DNA from 3 places in the Rhodococcus sp. LMD genome. Region 3 is predicted to be linked to each of the others. Evidence: riboswitches for the same ligand, from Rfam matches in the RefSeq annotation. Region 3 holds a riboswitch; each other region holds the start of a gene.
What was found. A riboswitch is a leader RNA that binds a small molecule or an ion and turns the genes downstream of it on or off. The one in region 3 is predicted to bind S-adenosylmethionine.
Positions count from the first base shown of each region.

Region 1 (3,788 bases), 1.7 Mb from region 3:
GCTCAGCGCAGTAAGGTACTGCCCCGACAACGGACGGTCGAGCCCGTACCGCTCCTGCAGTTGCGCGACAGCGGCCGCATCCACCGGTGTGCCGCTGCCGGCGCCGTCGACCGCGATGCTCACCGGGTCGGACGGCAGCAGGTACAGCACGCCGAACGAGACGGTGAACGCCGCCCACAGCACCAACAGCGCCTGCACGAGCCGGGAACCGAGATACCGGGCCATGGTCTACTCGCTCAGCCAGGTGTCGAAGAACTGCAACCGGGCGGAGGCCTCGAACTTCAGGTCCTGCACCGCCCCCGCCGCACCGATGGCCTGGGACAGCTCCACGGTCGGCAGCCACAGGCCGTTGTCGAGGACGAGCTGCTGTGCCTGCTCGATCAGCTCGCCGCGTTCGGCCGGGTCGGTGGTGCGCAGCTGCGCGGACAGGACCTCGTCCAGCGCCGGGATCGGGCCGCGGTTGTTGAGGTTGCGCCCGTCGAGTCCGAACGTGGTGCGCAGGATGTCGCCGTCGGCGCGCGTGCTGTTGTAGTAGGTGGCGTCGAAGTCCTTCGTGCCCTGCCGGGCAGTGGCTTCCGGGGTGGAGACCAGGTCGAGCTGCAGGTCGATACCGACCTCGCGCAGCTGCTGCTGCACGAGCTCGAGGATCGCCTGGTTGCCGGCGAACACCGAACTGAACAGCACCGAGAAGGACAGGCGGTTGCCGTCCTTGACGCGGATGCCGTCCGGGCCGGGAACCCAGCCGGCGGCGTCGAGGATCGACTTCGACTTCGCCGGGTCGTAGGTGACGTCGTCGAGTGCGGCGTAGCCGGGGGTGCGGGAGGCGAGGGTACTGGTCGCGGGCCGGAAATCGGGGCCGAGGACGGTGTCGACGAGTTCCTGGCGGTCGAGGGCCGGCACGATCGCAGCGCGCACCGCCGGATCGGTCAGGACGCCACGGGTGACGTTCGGCTGGAAACCGAACGGGACACCCGGGTTCGGCGTGGTGAGGATCCGTCCGCCGCTGCCTTCGATCTGGGAAGCGTCCTGCGGCAGCGCATCGCTGATCGCGTCGAGCTGGCCGGATGCGAGGCTGCCGGTGCGTACACCGGACTCCGGGACGATCGTGAACTCGATGCGATCGAGGTAGGCCTCGCCGTCGTGCGCGAAAACGTCGGATCCCCACGAGTATCCAGTGCGCTTGACCAGCGTGGCGGACTTGTCCTGCTGGTAGTCCTCGTAGACGAAGGGACCGGTGCCGGACAGGTCGCCGGCGCAGCGTTCCTCCGCGGACTTCGCGACGTCCCTGTCGGACAGGAAGCCGAGTTGCAGCGTCGACGACGCCTGCAGGAACTGCGCGTTCGGTCCGGCGAAGGACACCTGGGCGGTGAGCGGATCGAGCACCGTGGTGCCGGTGTACCCCGACAGGTAGCTCGCCGCCAGCGCTGCCTTGGCGCCGGTGAGGGTCTGGACGATCGCGTCGAAGTTCTTCTTCACCGACTCCGCGGTGAACGGGGTGCCGTCACTGAATGTCACGCCGTCCTTCAGCCGGAACGTGAACGCCGAGGCGTCCCCGTTCACCTCCCAGCTTTCGGCGAGCCACGGCTTCAGTTCACCGGTCCCGGGGTCCTGATCGGTGAGCGAGTCGACGATCTGACGGGCGACGTAGATGGTCTGGTTGCTGCCGGCCTGCGCGGGATCGGCACACGTGGGGGCCTGGGACAGGCCGTAGCGCAGGGTGCCGCCGGGCTGCGGGGTGCCGCCACCGGAGGAGGTGCCCGCCGTGTCGGCGCCGCACGCGGCGAGCCCACCGGTGAGGATTGCGGCGGTGGCGCCCGCGACGGCGCGACGTCGGGCGGCAGAGGTGAACGGAACAGGCACCGGGGAACTCCATGATCTCGTGAGGCGCCGATGGCACCGCGCTTCGCGATGCCACCGGCCGGGCAGACGGTCGTAGTTCTTCGACTGGGTTGCGCCGCTCAGGCGCGACAGGATCGGGGGCGACAGATGCCCGAGCACTGACGGCACAGGTCGACGTGCAGGCGCGCCCACGCGCCCACGAACCCCTCGCCTGCCATGCCTTCTCCTCCATCGTTCCCGGCGGTAGCACCCTCACCTGCGGCAGGGGGTTGCTGCGACGTCGTCGAGCCGGGTCTCTCGGTCGCTCTGGATGGTTCCCGGTGACCGTACGCGTTGCGAACGAGTTCGGAGAACCCTTTCGCTCACCGTGATCGAAACCCGGCGCCGGCACGACGGCGCCGGTCGGCGAGCGCACAGAGCAGCGACACCGCGAGCATGGCGGCGCACACCGCGAGGCCGGCCGACGCGGCACCGGCGAAGTCGTCCCCGTCCGTCGCCAGCGCCGACAGATACAGGCCGGACACCGCGGCGAGGGCGACCGTCGCGGACAACCGCTGTGACAGTTGCAGGAACCCGGCCGCGACACCGTGACCGCCCGCCGGGGACGACTCGAGCGTCAGCGCCCGGTTGGGTGCATCCACGAATCCACCCGAGAGGCCCGACAGAGCGGCCAGCGCCACGAACACCGGCATCGTGGCGTCGTGCCGCACAGCGGCGGCGTAGCCACCGACGACGGCGATCTCGGCCGCCACCGCCACGACGACCGTCACCCGGCCGTATCGCGCGACGACCCGCCACCCCACGGCCGAGGCGACGGCCATCGCCGCGGCGGCGGCGGACAGCACGGCGGCGGCCTGGACCGCGGCATAGCCGCGCCCCTCGATGAGGTACAGGCTCACGACGGTGTTCAGGGACAGCACCGCACCGAACCAGAACAGTGCGACCAAGGTGCCGAGGATGTATCCGCCGGATCCGGTCAGTTCGGGAAGCAGCACGGGCTTGCCGCCGCGCACGGCGACACGGCGTTCCCACCATAGGAAGGTGGCGAGTGAGACCGCCGCTCCCCCGACGGCGAACACCGCACCCACCGGACCCGGTTCGGAGACCACGGGCACCATCACCAGCGTCGTGGCCGCCGCGAGCAGCGCGAGGCCCCCGGCATCGACCCCGCTGCGGGCCGACGGTCGTCCCCGATCCGGGGGCAGGCGGCGGGCCGCGAGCACGAGTGTGACGAGTGCGCACGGCACGTTGAGAATCAGCAGAACACGCCACCCGTAGTCCCCGGGTGCAGCGCCGAGCACCAGCCCACCGACGAGTGGACCGCACAGCCCGGCGAGGCCTCCGGCCGTGCTGTAGGCGGCCAGGGCCCGGGCGCGCGCCGGGCCGGTGTAGTTCTCGGCCAGGATCCCGAGCACCTGCGCGCTGATCAGGCCCGCCCCGACCCCCTGACCGGCCCGTGCGGCGACGACCGTCCAGGGGTCGGACGCGACAGCTCCGCACACCCCCATGACCGCGAAGAGGGTCATGCCCGCGAGGAACAGCCGCCGCCGGCCGGCCACATCGCCGAGCCGGCCTGCCGGGACCAGCGCAAGACCGAAGCTCAGCGAGTATGCGGCCAGGATCCACTGCACCTGCGAAACGCCCGCGTCGAGACCGGTCCGCAAGGCGGGAAGGCCGATGTTCAGCACCGACGAATCGAGCAGGGTGGTGAAGCCGGCGGCCGCACAGACCGGCACCACTGACGTCGTCTGCCGGGGCGTCTGCGCCCGATCGGTGAGTGTCACGCGGGAGGTGGGTTAACCGCCGACCGCCACCGGATCGGCCGGCACCCGCAGCCCGAGGTTGTGCCGCAGCGTGGTTCCGGTGTACTCGACGCGGAGGACACCACGGTCCTGCAGCAGGGGCACCACCTCGTCGACGAAATCGTCGAGCCCCCAAGGCACGAGGTG
Region 1 is NZ_CM148557.1:5,226,473-5,230,260, reverse strand. It holds gene ACWPQI_RS24010 (ABC transporter permease) at 1-225, opposite strand, end outside; gene ACWPQI_RS24005 (ABC transporter substrate-binding protein) at 229-1,860, opposite strand; SAM riboswitch class I at 2,065-2,156, opposite strand; gene ACWPQI_RS24000 (MFS transporter) at 2,202-3,623, opposite strand; gene ACWPQI_RS23995 (NtaA/DmoA family FMN-dependent monooxygenase) at 3,636-3,788, opposite strand, start outside.
Region 1: another riboswitch for S-adenosylmethionine. It lies ahead of ACWPQI_RS24005 (ABC transporter substrate-binding protein); the one in region 3 lies ahead of ACWPQI_RS16250 (bifunctional o-acetylhomoserine/o-acetylserine sulfhydrylase).

Region 2 (3,788 bases), 2.5 Mb from region 3:
GCGGACGGATCCTGAGGGCACGAACGGTCCGGCTCGTAGAGGAGGGACTGTCATGTTGATGCACCAGGGCATCGGTCTGGGCGCCTTCAACGCCCTGTCCCGGCGGGGCGCCACCCACGCGCTGTACGAGTGCTGCGCGTCGCTCACCTGGGCCCAGGAGGTAGCGGCGGGACGTCCCTATGCGAGCTATCCGGAACTGTTCGCCCGCGCCGACGCCGCCCTGTTCTCCGCGAGCGACGCGGAGATCGCGGCGGCCCTCGACTGTCACCCGGTGGTGGGCCGTCGGCGCGGCAGCACCGCCTCGCGGCTCGAACAGTGCTCGCTGTGGGACGAGGACGAGGCCTTGACGACCGCGATCACCGCTGCCGCCGCCGCGTACGAGGAGCGCTTCGGCTACCGCTACCTGTGGTGCCCGCAGGGCCGCGGACTGCGGGATCTGCTGACCGACCTCCGCCACCGGCTCGCACACGACCCCGAGGCGGAACGCAAGGTGTGCACGGAGGAACTCGCCAAGATCACCCGCACCCGGCTCGAGCGCATGCTCGGACCCGAGGACGGCTTTCCGCTGTACTGACCCCGGCCGCGGCCGGACCTGCCGATCGGAGCCACGGACGGCGGCAGCCTCCTAGGCTGGAACCATGTCCGGGACACTGCATCCGAATGCCGCTCGAGTGGCCGACACGCTCATCGCGCGCGGGCACCACGGGTTGATCACGACCCAACCGGAGTCGGTGCACACCGCCGAGCAGGCGGCGGCCGCGCTCGGGGTCGACGTGGGCGCGATCGTCAAGTCGCTGGTGTTCCTGCTCGACGACGAACCGGTACTGCTGCTGGTCTCGGGTGCCCATCGGGTGAATCCGGAACGAACCGGCAAGCGTCTCGGCGGTGTGCTCGTCGCGGCGCCCCCGGACGTCGTCACCGAGGTCACGGGTCAGCCCGTCGGCGGGGTGGCGCCGCTCGGGCATCCGACGAACCTGACCACGTACGTCGACACCGCCCTGGCCGCCTTCCCCCAGCTCTGGGCCTCCGGCGGGCATCCACGCACGCTGTTCCGCACGACGTTCCGCGAACTGATGCGCATCACGGCAGCCGTCGACGTCGAGGTCGACTAGCCCTGCCGACCCGGACGACGGGCCCGGCCGGTGCGACGGCCCGCCGGGGAACCGGTCAGCTGCACTGCGCCGCGCCGGCGGTGGACTCCGCCAGGCCCGGACGGGTCTCGGGCGACGGCCCCCACAGTCCGTCGGTCTTCGCGTAGGTCCAGCCGGGACCGGCATCGACGAGCGTGCGCAGCGCGTCGAGCAGACGATCCACGTCGGCGGAGGAACTGCCGAGACCGAGAGAGGCACGAACCGCGCCGCCGGGCAGCCCGACCCGGGCGAGCAGCGGGTGCGCGCAGAACCGGCCGTCGCGCACCCCGATTCCGTGCTCGGCGGACAGATACGACGCCACCTCGCCGGGCTCGAAGCCGGCGACCGTGAAGGTGACGATGCCCACGGAGTCCGGGGAGTCGCTCCACAGCCGCAGGATCTCGACACCGTCGACACCGCGCAACCCGTCGAGCAGGCGCCGGCACAACGCCTCCTCGTGCGCGGTGACGGCATCGGCGTCGAAACCGGCGAGCGCGTCGCACGCCGCGGCGAGGGCCGCGACGCCGAGCACGTTGGGCGTGCCCGCCTCGTGTCGCGCCGGGGCGCAAGCCCATTCGGTGTGGCCGAGACTCACGTCGCGGACCGCACCACCCCCTGCGAGGTGCGGTTCCGCGACGTCGAGCCAGTCCCGGCGCCCCACCAGAGCACCGGCACCGAACGGAGCGTAGAGCTTGTGCCCCGAGAACGCGAGGTAGTCGACGCCGAGCGCGGCGAGGTCGATCCGCCGGTGCGGAACCAATTGTGCTCCGTCGACGAGGATCCGGGCACCGCAGGCATGCGCGACGTCGGCGAGTTCGGCGATCGGGAGGACCTCGCCGGTGACGTTGGAGGCGCCGGTGACGGCGAGCAGCGCGGCGGGCCGGCTGCACAGTTCCGCGACGAGCCGGCGGACCGTCTCGGCGACGGTGTCCGCAGCCTCGACAACGCGAGCGTTCTTCCAGGGCAACAGGTTTGCGTGGTGCTCGACGTCGAGCACCACCACGTCGCCGGGCACGGCTCCGGCCAGGAGATTGAGCGAGTCGGTGGTGTTGCGGGTGAACACGACCACCTGATCGTCTGCGGCACAGACGAATCGAGCCACCGACTCCCGGGCCTGCTCGTAGCTGGTGGTGGAGATCCTCGAGGCGTAACCGGCACCGCGATGCACGCTGGCGTAGTACGGCAGGAGTTCGGCGATCCGCTCGGTCACCGCTTCGAGGGCCGGCGCGCTCGCCGCGTAGTCGAAGTTGGCGTAGGTGCAGGTACCGCCCTGCACTAGGGGCACCTGGAGATCACATCCGGTGACCCGGGCGAACGGGGCGATACAGGTGTCGGCGGTCAGTACAGCGGCAGTCATGACGTTCCCTCGTCGTTCAGGGATTCGCCGGTGGTCGCCTCGTCGCCCGAGTACGATCACGGTCCGAATCCGCGCTTGCCGTGTCCGGTGTGGAAACACGGCCAGGTCGTCACCCGGAGCACCCCACCGCGGAGGAGGGTTGCCGACCAGCTAGCCGGGGCTTGTCGCTGGTTCTCGTGACCTGCGGAAGAGGATGGCAAAAGCGCGCGCGGATGTCAAACCGGGACCGCACCGTCGGTCGTCCGGAACGCGAATCCCCAGGGAGAGGCGGTTTCTCACGCCGAGCCGGACATCGGGCCGGGATTCCGGCGTTGCGGGACGCGGAAGAATCCACCGCGCGAGTGGGCACCGACACACCCGATGTTCACCCTCCGTCCACCTGACCGTGAGATAACCGGACGAACGCACCACCAGGCCGAGAGAAGGACATGCGATTGCCTGCCCAGCCCACGACGGATTCGGATCGGTCGTATCGCATCCCCGAGGAGTTCCTCCGCTCCTCCCATGCCCCGGCCCCGCGCACTCTCGTCGACATCCTGCGTGCCACCGCCGACACCCACCCTGACGCTCCGGCCGTCGACGACGGATCCGTCACCCTCAGCTACGCCGAACTCGTCGAGGAGGTCGTCGCCTGCTCCTACCGGCTCGCCGACGCGGGAGTCGGTGGCGGGGACCGCGTCGGCGTGCGCATGCCGTCCGGCTCCGCGGACCTGTACGTGACGATCCTGGGCATTCTCGCGGCCGGCGCGGCCTACGTGCCGGTGGACGCGGACGACCCCGACGAACGCGCCGAGCTCGTGTTCGGGGAAGCGCAGGTCACCGCCGTCGTCACCGCCGACGGCATCGGTCCGGGCACCGCGCCGCCGTCGCCGAAGCCGCAGCTGCGCGGTCCGCGCCTCGACGACGCCGCCTGGATCATCTTCACCTCCGGCTCCACCGGCACCCCCAAGGGTGTCGCCGTCAGCCATCTCAGCGCCGCCGCCTTCGTCGACGCCGAGGCCCGGCTGTTCCTGCGCGAGAACCCGATCGGCCCCGGCGACCGCGTGCTGGCCGGTCTGTCGGTCGCATTCGACGCGTCCTGCGAGGAGATGTGGCTCGCCTGGCGGCACGGCGCGTGCCTCGTCCCCGCGCCCCGCTCCCTCGTGCGGTCCGGGATGGACCTCGGACCGTGGCTGGTCTCCCGCGACATCAGCGTCGTCTCCACCGTTCCGACCCTCGCGGCGATGTGGCCGGCCGAGGCGCTCGAAGCGGTGCGGCTGTTGATCTTCGGCGGGGAGGCCTGCCCACCGGATCTCGCCGAG
Region 2 is NZ_CM148557.1:593,897-597,684, reverse strand. It holds gene ACWPQI_RS02760 (2-oxo-4-hydroxy-4-carboxy-5-ureidoimidazoline decarboxylase) at 53-574, shown strand; gene ACWPQI_RS02755 (YbaK/EbsC family protein) at 639-1,112, shown strand; gene ACWPQI_RS02750 (aminotransferase class V-fold PLP-dependent enzyme) at 1,168-2,487, opposite strand; SAM riboswitch class IV at 2,554-2,669, opposite strand; gene ACWPQI_RS02745 (Pls/PosA family non-ribosomal peptide synthetase) at 2,916-3,788, shown strand, end outside.
Region 2: another riboswitch for S-adenosylmethionine. It lies ahead of ACWPQI_RS02750 (aminotransferase class V-fold PLP-dependent enzyme); the one in region 3 lies ahead of ACWPQI_RS16250 (bifunctional o-acetylhomoserine/o-acetylserine sulfhydrylase).

Region 3 (3,788 bases):
GGGCCCGATGAGCAGGGCGAGGTCCTTGGTCATCTGGCCGGCCTCGACGGTCTTGATGACGACGTCCTCGAGCTGCTGGGCGAACTCGATCACCTCGGGGGTGTTGTCGAGCTTGCCGCGGTGCTCGAGACCACGGGTCCAGGCGAAGATCGACGCGATCGGGTTCGTCGACGTCGGCTTGCCGGCCTGGTGCTGCCGGAAGTGCCGGGTGACGGTTCCGTGCGCGGCCTCGGCCTCGACGGTCCTGCCGTCCGGGGTCATGAGCACGGAGGTCATCAGGCCCAGCGAACCGTAGCCCTGCGCGACGGTGTCCGACTGGACGTCACCGTCGTAGTTCTTGCAGGCCCAGACGTAGCCGCCCTCCCACTTGAGCGAGGAAGCGACCATGTCGTCGATGAGACGGTGCTCGTAGGTGAGTCCGGCGGCGTCGAACTCCGCCTTGAACTCCTCCTCGTAGATCCGCTGGAACTCGTCCTTGAACATGCCGTCGTAGGCCTTGAGGATCGTGTTCTTGGTCGAGAGGTAGACCGGGTAGTTCTGCTGCAGGCCGTAGGACAGCGAGGCCCGCGCAAAGTCCTGGATGGACTTCTTGTAGTTGTACATCCCCATGACGACGCCGCCGTCCTCGGGAATCCGGCACACCTCGTGCTGGATCGGCTCGGAGCCGTCCTCCGGCGTGAAAGTGATGGTGACGGTGCCCGGGCGGTCGACCTTGAAGTCGGTGGCGCGGTACTGGTCGCCGAAGGCGTGACGGCCGACGATGACCGGCTTGGTCCAGCCCGGCACCAGGCGCGGCACGTTCGAGATGATGATCGGGGCACGGAAGATGGTGCCGCCCAGGATGTTACGGATCGTGCCGTTGGGCGAGCGCCACATCTTCTTCAGGCCGAACTCCTCGACCCGGGCCTCGTCGGGAGTGATGGTCGCGCACTTGACGCCGACGCCGTGCTTCTTGATGGCGTTGGCCGCATCGACGGTGACCTGGTCGTCGGTCGCATCGCGGTGCTCGATGCCGAGGTCGTAGTACTCGAGATTCACATCCAGGTAGGGATGGATCAGCTTGTCTTTGATGAACTGCCAGATGATGCGGGTCATCTCGTCGCCGTCGAGTTCGACGACCGTTCCTTCAACCTTGATCTTGGACATGTGCGCTTCGCGTCCTCCTAGGAAGTGTCCCTGGTCCCAAGTCGATCCCACTTTGTGGGTGCGATCGTGGTCGGCTCAATGAACCATTTATGGCGTGCTCACACGTGCGGAACACGGTCCAAACAAGACGAGCGTACTGCTATCGCCCCGGTCCGCCAAGCGCACCCCCGGCTACCCGCGGGTAACTTTCACCTGCTCAGGCGCCCTCTCCCGGCAGGCACGGGTCGCCTACCGAAGCGTCCGTCCGAGCCGCTAGACTCGCGCCAGGTCATGAGTACCAGCGTGAAGCCCCGGCTTGCTGGTCGGCAACCCTCCGGCCAGGGTGGGGTGCTCCGGGTGATGACCCGGTCGTCCGGCGACACGCCGCACGACAAGCCGGTCCGATGGAGGTATTCGTCATGAGGGTTGTGATCATGAGCTGTCGTCACTAGCCGCCCCGACCTCCCGACCACGGCCAGTAAGGACATCATGACCGACAGCGAGAACACCCGGCGCGAAGACGGCTGGAGCTTCGAGACCAAGCAGATCCACGCAGGACAGCCCGCCGGCGGCGACACCCGCGCCCGCGCCCTGCCGATCTACCAGACCACCAGCTACACCTTCGACAACACCGACCACGCCGCCGCCCTGTTCGGCCTCACCGAACCCGGCAACATCTACACCCGCATCATGAACCCCACCCAGGACGCGGTCGAACAACGCATCGCCGCCCTCGAGGGCGGCGTCGCCGCCCTGCTCCTCGCCTCCGGCCAGGCCGCCGAGACCTACGCCATCCTCAACCTCGCCGCCGCCGGCGACCACCTCGTCGCCAGCCCCTACCTCTACGGCGGCACCTACAACCTGCTGCACTACACCCTGCCCCGCCTCGGCATCGAGGTCACCTTCGTCGACGACCCCGACGACCTCGACCAGTGGCGCGCCGCCGTCCGCCCCACCACCCGCGCCTTCTACGGCGAAACCATCGCCAACCCCAAAAACCACCTCCTCGACATCCCCGGCGTCGCCGCCGTCGCCCACGAGCACGCCCTGCCGCTGATCGTCGACAACACCGTCGCCACCCCCTACCTGATCCGCCCCCTCGAGCACGGCGCCGACATCGTCGTGCACTCGGCCACCAAATACCTCGGCGGCCACGGCACCGCCATCGCCGGGGTCATCGTCGACGGCGGCACCTTCGACTGGACCGCCGCCGGACCCGACGGCACCGCCCGCCACCCCCAGTTCACCACCCCCGACCCCAGCTACCACGGCGTGGTCTACGCCGACCTCGGCGCCCCCGCCTACGCCCTCAAGGCCCGCGTGCAACTGCTGCGCGACCTCGGCGCCGCGGTCTCCCCGTTCAACGCCTTCCTCATCGCCCAGGGCCTCGAGACCCTGAGCCTGCGCATGGAACGCCACGTCGCCAACGCCGGCAGGGTCGCCGACTTCCTCGCCCGCCGCCCCGAGGTCACCGCCGTCGCCTACGCCGGCCTCGACTCCTCCCCCTGGTACGAGCGCGGCCGGGCTCTGGCCCCGCGCGGGACCGGCGCGATCGTCACCTTCGAACTCGCCGGCGGCGTCGACGCCGGCAAGAAGTTCGTGAACGCGCTGACCCTGCACAGCCACGTCGCCAACATCGGCGACGTGCGCTCGCTGGTCATCCACCCCGCCTCGACCACCCACTCCCAGCTCACCGCCGCCGAACAACTCGCCGCCGGCGTCACCCCCGGCCAGGTCCGCCTCGCCGTCGGCATCGAACACATCGACGACATCCTCGCCGACCTCACCACCGGCCTCGAGGCGGTCGCGTCTTGACGGCGCGCGTCGACCGGCGCCACGTGGAACTGCCGCCGGAGGACGGCCGTCTCGGGACCGTCGACATCGGGCCGCTGACGCTCGAGTCCGGCGCCACCCTGCCCGACGTGACGGTGGCGGTGCAGCGATGGGGCCGGCTGTCGCCGTCACGCGACAACGTCGTCCTCGTCGAACACGCCCTCACCGGGGACTCGCACGTGACCGGGCCGGCCGGACCCGAACACCCGTCGCCCGGCTGGTGGACCGGGATGGTCGGTCCGGGCGCGCCGATCGACACCGACACGTGGTGCGTTGTGGCGACGAACGTGCTGGGCGGCTGCCGCGGCACCACCGGACCGGGTTCGCCCGCCCCGGACGGCAAGGCGTGGGGCTCCCGGTTCCCCGGCATCACGGTGCGCGACCAGGTCGCCGCCGAGGTCGCGCTCGCCGATGCGCTCGGCATCGACAGGTTGGCGGCCGTGACCGGCGGGTCGATGGGCGGCATGCGGACGCTCGAGTGGATCATCGGGTATCCGGAACGGGTGCAGGCGGCCCTCGTCCTTGCCGTCGGGGCCCGCGCCACCGCCGACCAGATCGGCACCCAGACCACGCAGATCGCCGCCATCACCGCCGACCCGGACTGGCAGGGCGGGGACTACTACGGAACCGGACGTGTGCCGCGGACCGGGCTGGGCATCGCACGGCGGATCGCGCACCTGACCTACCGGACCGAGGGCGAACTCGACACCCGCTTCGCGAACTCCCCCCAGGGAAGCGAAAACCCCTGGAACGGAGGGCGATACGCGGTACAGAGCTACCTGGAGCACCAGGCCGACAAACTCGTCGCGCGGTTCGACCCCGGTACGTAC
Region 3 is NZ_CM148557.1:3,515,099-3,518,886, forward strand. It holds gene ACWPQI_RS16245 (NADP-dependent isocitrate dehydrogenase) at 1-1,146, opposite strand, end outside; SAM riboswitch class IV at 1,413-1,528, shown strand; gene ACWPQI_RS16250 (bifunctional o-acetylhomoserine/o-acetylserine sulfhydrylase) at 1,615-2,940, shown strand; gene metX (homoserine O-acetyltransferase MetX) at 2,964-3,788, shown strand, end outside.